DNA from 3 places in the Nocardia sp. N2S4-5 genome. Region 3 is predicted to be linked to each of the others. Evidence: riboswitches for the same ligand, from Rfam matches in the RefSeq annotation. Region 3 holds a riboswitch; each other region holds the start of a gene.

Region 1 (2,251 bases), 4.8 Mb from region 3:
GGATGCGCGGGTTCATCTCGATGAAGACGTGATTGCCGCGCTCGTCGAGCAGGAATTCCACCGTGCCCGCGCAGCTGTAACCGATCTGCCGCGCGAACGCCACCGCGTCGGCGCAGATGCGTTCGCGCAGAGCGGGATCCAGGTTCGGGGCGGGCGCCAGTTCGATCACCTTCTGATGCCGCCGCTGCAGCGAACAGTCCCGCTCGAACAGGTGGATGACGTTGCCGTGCTGGTCGGCGAGGATCTGCACCTCGATGTGGCGGGGATTGACCACCGCCTGCTCGAGGAACATCGTCGCGTCGCCGAAGGCCGATTCGGCCTCCCGCATCGCGGCCTCCACGGCCTCGCGCAACTGCGCCCGATCGGCCACCCGGCGCATGCCGCGCCCGCCACCGCCGGCGACGGCCTTGACGAACACCGGGAACTGCACCGTCTCCGCGGCCGCCAGCAATTCGTCCACGTCGGCCGAGGGCGCGCTCGAGTTCAGCACCGGCAGGCCCGCGGCCTTGGCGGCGGCGATCGCACGCGCTTTGTTACCGGTCAGTTCCAAAACTTCGGCGGAGGGGCCGATGAACGTGATGTTCTCCCGCGCGCAGGCCGCGGCCAGGTCCGGATTCTCCGAGAGAAAGCCGTAACCGGGATATACGGCGTCTGCCCCGGCGGTCTTGGCCGCCTTGATGATCTCCTCGATCGACAGGTAGGCCCGCACCGGATGGCCGGGCTCCCCGATCTGGTACGACTCGTCGGCCTTGAGCCGATGCACCGAATTGCGGTCCTCGTAGGGGAACACCGCGACGGTGCCGATGCCGAGTTCGTAGGCGGCGCGGAACGCCCGAATGGCGATTTCCCCGCGGTTGGCGACCAGCACTTTGGAGAACATCCGATTAAGGTACCTGGCCGGTCGGCGACTCCGGACGGCGAATACACTTTCGCAGCCAACCTCACATCGAAACCGTACCGATCTGCGAATTTGCGTAATCCGCCGGTAACCCGCCGACCGCGGGACAGCACGCGGGAATATTCGTTTTCGGCCGTGGCTTATGCTCGTTGTGCAGCTGGTTCGCTGCGCCGACGAGTTGGAGCCCCGAGCGTCGGACAGCAGCGTCGAAACCGGTCCGTACGGATCGGCCAGAGGGAACCCGGTGGGAATCCGGGACTGTCCCGCAGCGGTATGCAGGAACGACCGCCGTCAACAGCACTGGATGCGCGCATCCGGGAAGCGACGGCCAGTAGGACCGCCCCGACGGGCCTTGCCTGCGAGTCCGAAGACCTGCCGGCTGTGTCGGATACGCCGTATCCGGCGGCCACCGCCTCGTGGAACAGGGCGGGCGGACACCACTACGCACGCCGGATCTGCCGGTGCGAGAAGCGTTTTCGGGCTCCGTCCTCCCCTATGGCGGTGACCTGTGGCTTCCAGCACTGGAGAGAGACCGTGACTTTTCACAACCCTTTCACCGCAACGGTTCTCGGCATTCCGCGGATCGGGCCGCGGCGCGAGCTGAAACGCGCGACCGAGAGCTACTGGGCCGGCCGTATCAGCGCGGCCGAACTGCAGGCCGTCGGCCGTGACCTGCGCACCCGTCAACTGGCCGGATTGGCCGCGGCCGGACTGGATTCCGTTCCGGTCGGCACCTTCTCCTTCTACGATCAGATGCTCGACACCGCGGCCATGTTCGGCGCGCTGCCACCGCGCGTGGCCGATATCGCCGATCCGCTGGACCGCTATTTCGCGGCCGCCCGCGGCACGGAGACGGTGGAACCGCTGGAGATGACCAAGTGGTTCGACACCAACTACCACTACCTGGTCCCCGAAATCGGCCCCGGGACCACGTTCGCGCTGCAACCGGACAAGCTCCTGAGTGAGCTGCGCGAGGCCCGGGAACTGGGCGTTCCGGCCCGCCCGGTCGTGATCGGTCCCCTGACCTTCTTGAAGCTGGCGAAGGGCATCGACGGGACAGCACCGCTGGACCGGCTGAACGATCTGCTCCCGCACTACCGCGAACTGCTGCGGCTGCTGGCCGCCGAGGGCGCGCAATGGGTGCAAATCGACGAACCGGTGCTGGTCACCGATCTCACCGCCCCCGAACTGGCACTGCTGCGGCGCACGTATGCCGAGCTGGCGGGCGTGCCACAGCGCCCGGCGATCCTGGTCGCGACCTATTTCGGGCGTCCGGGTGCGGCGCTGCCCGCGCTGGCGGACATGGGCGTAGAGGGCATCGCGCTCGACTTCGTCGCGGGCGCCACCGTGGAC
Region 2 (2,251 bases), 3.2 Mb from region 3:
GCACCGATGCCACCGCACCCGCCACATTCGTTGTCCTGGTGCGGAATTCGGTATTCACCAGCGGTGGCCGCGCCGTCGTGGCGGTCCGGTCGAGACGGCGAGCGCCCGCGTAGTCGATGAGGTCGGTGATCACCGCGTGGCCGCTCCAGTGCGGTGTCAAGGTCAGGTGCACGGCCGCCGCGTGCTGATCGGTGCGGTCGGTGAGCACGTCGTACACCAGCTCGGTGGCGCGGCCGTCCGGCGTCGTCCAGGTCAGTTCGGTGCGTACCAGCCCGCAGCGCAGATATTGGGTCTGCCGGAAATTCGATACCTGCGCCGGCGGTGTCGCGGGCGAGAAGGTCTCGTCGCCGACGCCGACCCGCAGTGTCGACCAGTTCGGCAGCGCCGCAGCGACTTCCAGGCCCGCGGCGACCGCGGGGTCGCGAGCGTAGAGCCCGGCCGCGAAGGCGCCGTCGTAACGCGGCGTGTACATCGGATATCCGGTGATCTCGCCGGTTTCCACATAGCCGGTGCCCGCCGGCGGCACCCGCAGACCGAGATACCCGTTGCCGACGAAGGGATGGCCCTCGTAACCGGCGGTGAACGACCGCGACGACGGCGCCCAGTCCGCCGCCGCCGACACGCTGTCACCGGGACAGGGAAAAGCCCGCGGCGTCTCGGGCCCCGACCGGACCACGACCACGATCGCGGCCACCACCAGCACGGCGACGAACACCGCGGCGACGCCGATCCACAGTCGGCGGCGGTGGCCCGTTGCCGGTCGCGCAGTTGACGGCACGTCACAAAGGGTGTCACAGTTCATGAGACAAGAGCGACGGTGACGCGGTAACCCGGTGTGATTCCGGGGCGGTCGCGCCACTGTGAACCGGCATCCGCCGGGCAGCCAGACACCGGCACCGTCGAACTCGACCCGCTCGCGGGGACGCGAACATCCCCGAAGGAGGACCACCATGGCCATTGCGCACACTCCCAGCCGCGCAACCGATTCCCTCGCCGCCGTGCTCGTGACGGTAGGCGTCGTCCTGATGGCACTGCTCACGCTGTACCTGGTCGGCTTCGATCAGGGCGCGATCTCCCGGAGCGGGATGTATCTGCACGAGCTGATGCACGACGGGCGGCACCTACTGGGCGTCCCGTGCCACTGACGGGTTCCCTCAAGACTCTGCTGCTGCGCGGCCTGCTGGCCGGACTGATCGCCGGACTGCTGGCGGGCACTGTCGGATTCGTGATCGGCGAGCCGAAGGTCGAGTCGGCCATCGCGATCGAGGAGGCGGGGCATTCGGACGCCGGGCATTCGCACGGCGACGCCGAGGAGCCGCTGGTCAGCCGGGGCGGACAGAAGTTCGGCGAGTTCCTCGCGCTCGGATTGAGTGGGCTGGCGCTGGGCGCGATCTTCGCGGCCGTCGCCAATGCGGCTCGCCGGCACACCGGCCTGTCCGGGCCGAAACTGGCTGTGGCGCTGGCATTGTGCGGCTGGCTCGCGATCAGCGCGGTGCCGTTCTTCAAGTACCCCGCCAACCCGCCCGCGGTGGGCGAGCCCGACACCATCAACGATCGCACGCTGCTGTGGGTGGCGGCGGTGCTGCTCGGGCTGGCTGCGGTGGGCGCCGCGGTCTTCGCGCATCGACTGCTGTCGAATCAGCTGAGCACGCTCCGGGTCGTCGCGGCCGTGGCGGCCTTCTCGGTCGTGACGGCGATCGGCTACGTCGCGCTGCCGGGCGTGAACGAGGTGAAGGACGACTTCCCCGCCACCCTGCTGTGGCAGTTCCGAGTGTCGTCGCTGGCGGTCACGGCCACCCTGTGGGTGGCCCTGGGCCTGGCCTTCGCGACTTTGACCGAATTCGCGGGCCGCAAGCAGCCGGTCGCCGCCTGAGGGGGCGGTGCCGCAGCGGCACCGCCCCGCCGAACTCAGGACTCCAACGCGGCGTCCAGCTCGATGGTGCCGACACCGGCGAGCGCCTTGCTGATCGGGCAACCGACCTTGGCGCCCTCGGCCGCGGCCTGGAAGCCGGCGGCGTCGAGCCCGCTGACCTTGCCGCGCACGGTCAGCTTGATGCCGCTGATGTGGAACCCGCCCGCCGGATCCGGCCCCAGCGTGACATCGGCGTTGACGTCCAGACTCTGCACGGTCCCACCGGCATTGCCGATCTGACCCGACAGCGCCATGGCGTAGCACGACGAGTGCGCGGCCGCGATCAGCTCCTCCGGGCTGGTGGTGCCGTCGGCGGCGTCGGCCGTCCGCTTCGGGAAC
Region 3 (2,251 bases):
CTTCGTCCGGCCGGGCTGCGGCCGTGCAACTTGAACGGTGTTCAGGCTAGGGTAGCGTGGGGATCGAGTCAAAGCACGAAAGGGTTGTCGCCAAGTGCAACTGCACCGCACGGACGTCGTCGACGGGGCCATCGCCATCCTCGATCAATTCGGCCTGGCCGATCTCACGATGCGCCGGCTGGCGACCTCGCTGCACGTCCAGCCCGGCGCGCTGTATTGGCACTTCCCCAACAAGCAGGCGCTGCTCGGCGCGGTCGCCGACCGCATTCTGGCGCCGCTGGACGAGCCGGTCGCCGCCGACGAGTGGTCCGCGCAGGTGGGCGAGCTGGCGCACCGGATGCGCTCGTGCCTGCTCGCCTACCGCGACGGCGCGGAGCTGGTGTCGGCCACCTACGCCTCGCGCCTGACCACCAGCAAGGGCCGGGAACGGGTGGCGGGCGCGCTGATCCGCGGCGGCATGGGCCGCGAGGAGGCCGACCTGGCCGCCTACACGCTGTTGTACTACGTACTCGGCGAGACCGTCGACGAGCAGTCGCGGATGCAGATGGATTCGGCGGGCGCGCTGCCGGAGGAGTCCTCGCCGCTCTACGAGAACACCAGCGCGACCGACCGTTTCGACTTCGGGTTGCAGCTGTTCGTGGGCGGGGTGCGGCATCTGCTGGGCGACCGGGTGCGCTGACCGGACAAACCGGACGGTAGAGTCCTCTTCGTCATTCCCGGCGGGTGCGGGAATCCGGTGGAAATCCGGAACGGTCGCGCCACTGTGACCGCGGCGGGCTCGGGCCCGTCACGGAAGTCAGACCTCCCTCGCCGGGGTACAGCTCTGAGGTCGCGAGGTGCCCATGGAGTATCGGCGATGAGCCGCGCGCGGACAGCGGTGGTCATCCCCGTCGTCGCGGTGGCGCTGGGGTGCGCCATGGTGGCGGCGACCGGATGCGGGGCCGAAACCGTGCCGCCCGCAACCGTTTTCGAGGTGCTGCGGGCGCGGGTGACCGGGGCCGCGTTCGCGGATCCCGGCCTCGACACGATCATCTGGCAGTTACGGGTGCCGCGTACCCTGCTGGCGGCCGTGGTCGGCGCGGGCCTGGCGCTGGCGGGGGCGGCCATGCAGACGCTCGTGCGCAATCCGCTGGCCGACCCCTATCTGCTCGGCGTGTCCTCCGGGGCGGGAGTGGGCGCGGCGGCGGTGATCACCTCCGGGTTCTTCGCCGGGGCCGGGGTGTGGGCGCTGTCGGGCGGCGCGCTGCTCGGCGCGTTCGCCGCGGCGGCCATGGTCTTTCTGATCGCGGTCGCGCAGGGCGGGCTCACGCCGCTGCGGCTGGTGCTGACCGGGACCGTGCTGGGGTCGGCGTTCGCGGCGCTGAGCAGCTATCTGATCTTCCGCAGCGCCGACCCGGCGGCCGCCCAGGCCGTGCTGTTCTGGCTGCTCGGGAGTCTCGCGGGGGCGGATTGGACGCGAATCGCGTTGCCCGCCTGCGTGGTCGGAGTCGCGGCAGTGACACTGGCGGCGGCCGCGGGCTGGCTCGACGCGCTGAACGTGGGCGCCGACACCGCCGCGTCGGTCGGAGTACCGGTGCGTGCCTTGCGGATCGCGTTGTTCGCCGGGCTGGCCGTGCTGGTGGGTGTCCTGGTGGCGGTCTCGGGCGGGATCGGTTTCGTCGGACTGGTGGTGCCGCACGCGGCCCGACTGCTGGTCGGCTCGCCGCATCGCGCGCTGCTGCCGGTGAGTGCGCTGTGCGGCGCGCTGTTCCTCGTGGTCGCGGATGCCGCCGCCCGGATTCTGGTGCGGCCCACGGAAATCCCGGTCGGCGTCCTCACCGGCTTGATCGGCGCACCGGTCTTTCTCCTCTTGATGGGCCGCCGCCGCTACCGATTCGGTGCGTCGTGAAGCGGCTGCGGCATAGGAACGGTGCGTCCTTGTCGACTCCGGCAGAAGAACAGACAGCACCCTGCCCGGCCTGCGGTTCTGTGCTGGAGGTTCGGGGACTGACGTGTGGGCCTGGGCGGCGGACCGTACTCGCTGAGGTGTCGTTCGCGGTGGAGGCCGGGGAGATCATCGGGGTCGTCGGGCCGAACGGTAGCGGGAAGACCACGCTGTTGCGCACGCTGGCCGGGTTGCTTCGGCCGCAGCAGGGGCAGGTGTTCGTGGAACGCCTTGATCTGCAAGGTCTTTCGGCGCGACGGCGGGCACGGGCGATCGCGCTGGTCGCGCAGGACGAGCAGCCGCCCGACGATCTGCGCGCGGGTGAGG

Evidence for each region. Region 3 has a riboswitch for cobalamin ahead of ACFMRZ_RS34985 (FecCD family ABC transporter permease). Riboswitches for the same ligand answer to the same signal wherever they lie in the genome.
Region 1: it holds a riboswitch for cobalamin, as region 3 does, so the genes downstream of both, metE (5-methyltetrahydropteroyltriglutamate--homocysteine S-methyltransferase) here and ACFMRZ_RS34985 (FecCD family ABC transporter permease) in region 3, are expected to answer to the same signal.
Region 2: it holds a riboswitch for cobalamin, as region 3 does, so the genes downstream of both, ACFMRZ_RS20160 (CbtB domain-containing protein) here and ACFMRZ_RS34985 (FecCD family ABC transporter permease) in region 3, are expected to answer to the same signal.

What each region holds. Positions count from the first base shown of each region.
Region 1 covers NZ_JBIUPM010000001.1:2,753,852-2,756,102, forward strand. The annotation lists gene ACFMRZ_RS12280 (pyruvate carboxylase) at 1-880, opposite strand, end outside; cobalamin riboswitch at 1,095-1,293, shown strand; gene metE (5-methyltetrahydropteroyltriglutamate--homocysteine S-methyltransferase) at 1,394-2,251, shown strand, end outside.
Region 2 covers NZ_JBIUPM010000001.1:4,415,344-4,417,594, forward strand. The annotation lists gene ACFMRZ_RS20155 (discoidin domain-containing protein) at 1-778, opposite strand, end outside; cobalamin riboswitch at 772-914, shown strand; gene ACFMRZ_RS20160 (CbtB domain-containing protein) at 951-1,145, shown strand; gene ACFMRZ_RS20165 (CbtA family protein) at 1,136-1,873, shown strand; gene ACFMRZ_RS20170 (OsmC family peroxiredoxin) at 1,909-2,251, opposite strand, start outside.
Region 3 covers NZ_JBIUPM010000001.1:7,569,259-7,571,509, reverse strand. The annotation lists gene ACFMRZ_RS34990 (TetR/AcrR family transcriptional regulator C-terminal domain-containing protein) at 95-679, shown strand; adenosylcobalamin (AdoCbl) riboswitch at 702-852, shown strand; gene ACFMRZ_RS34985 (FecCD family ABC transporter permease) at 857-1,888, shown strand; gene ACFMRZ_RS34980 (ABC transporter ATP-binding protein) at 2,026-2,251, shown strand, end outside.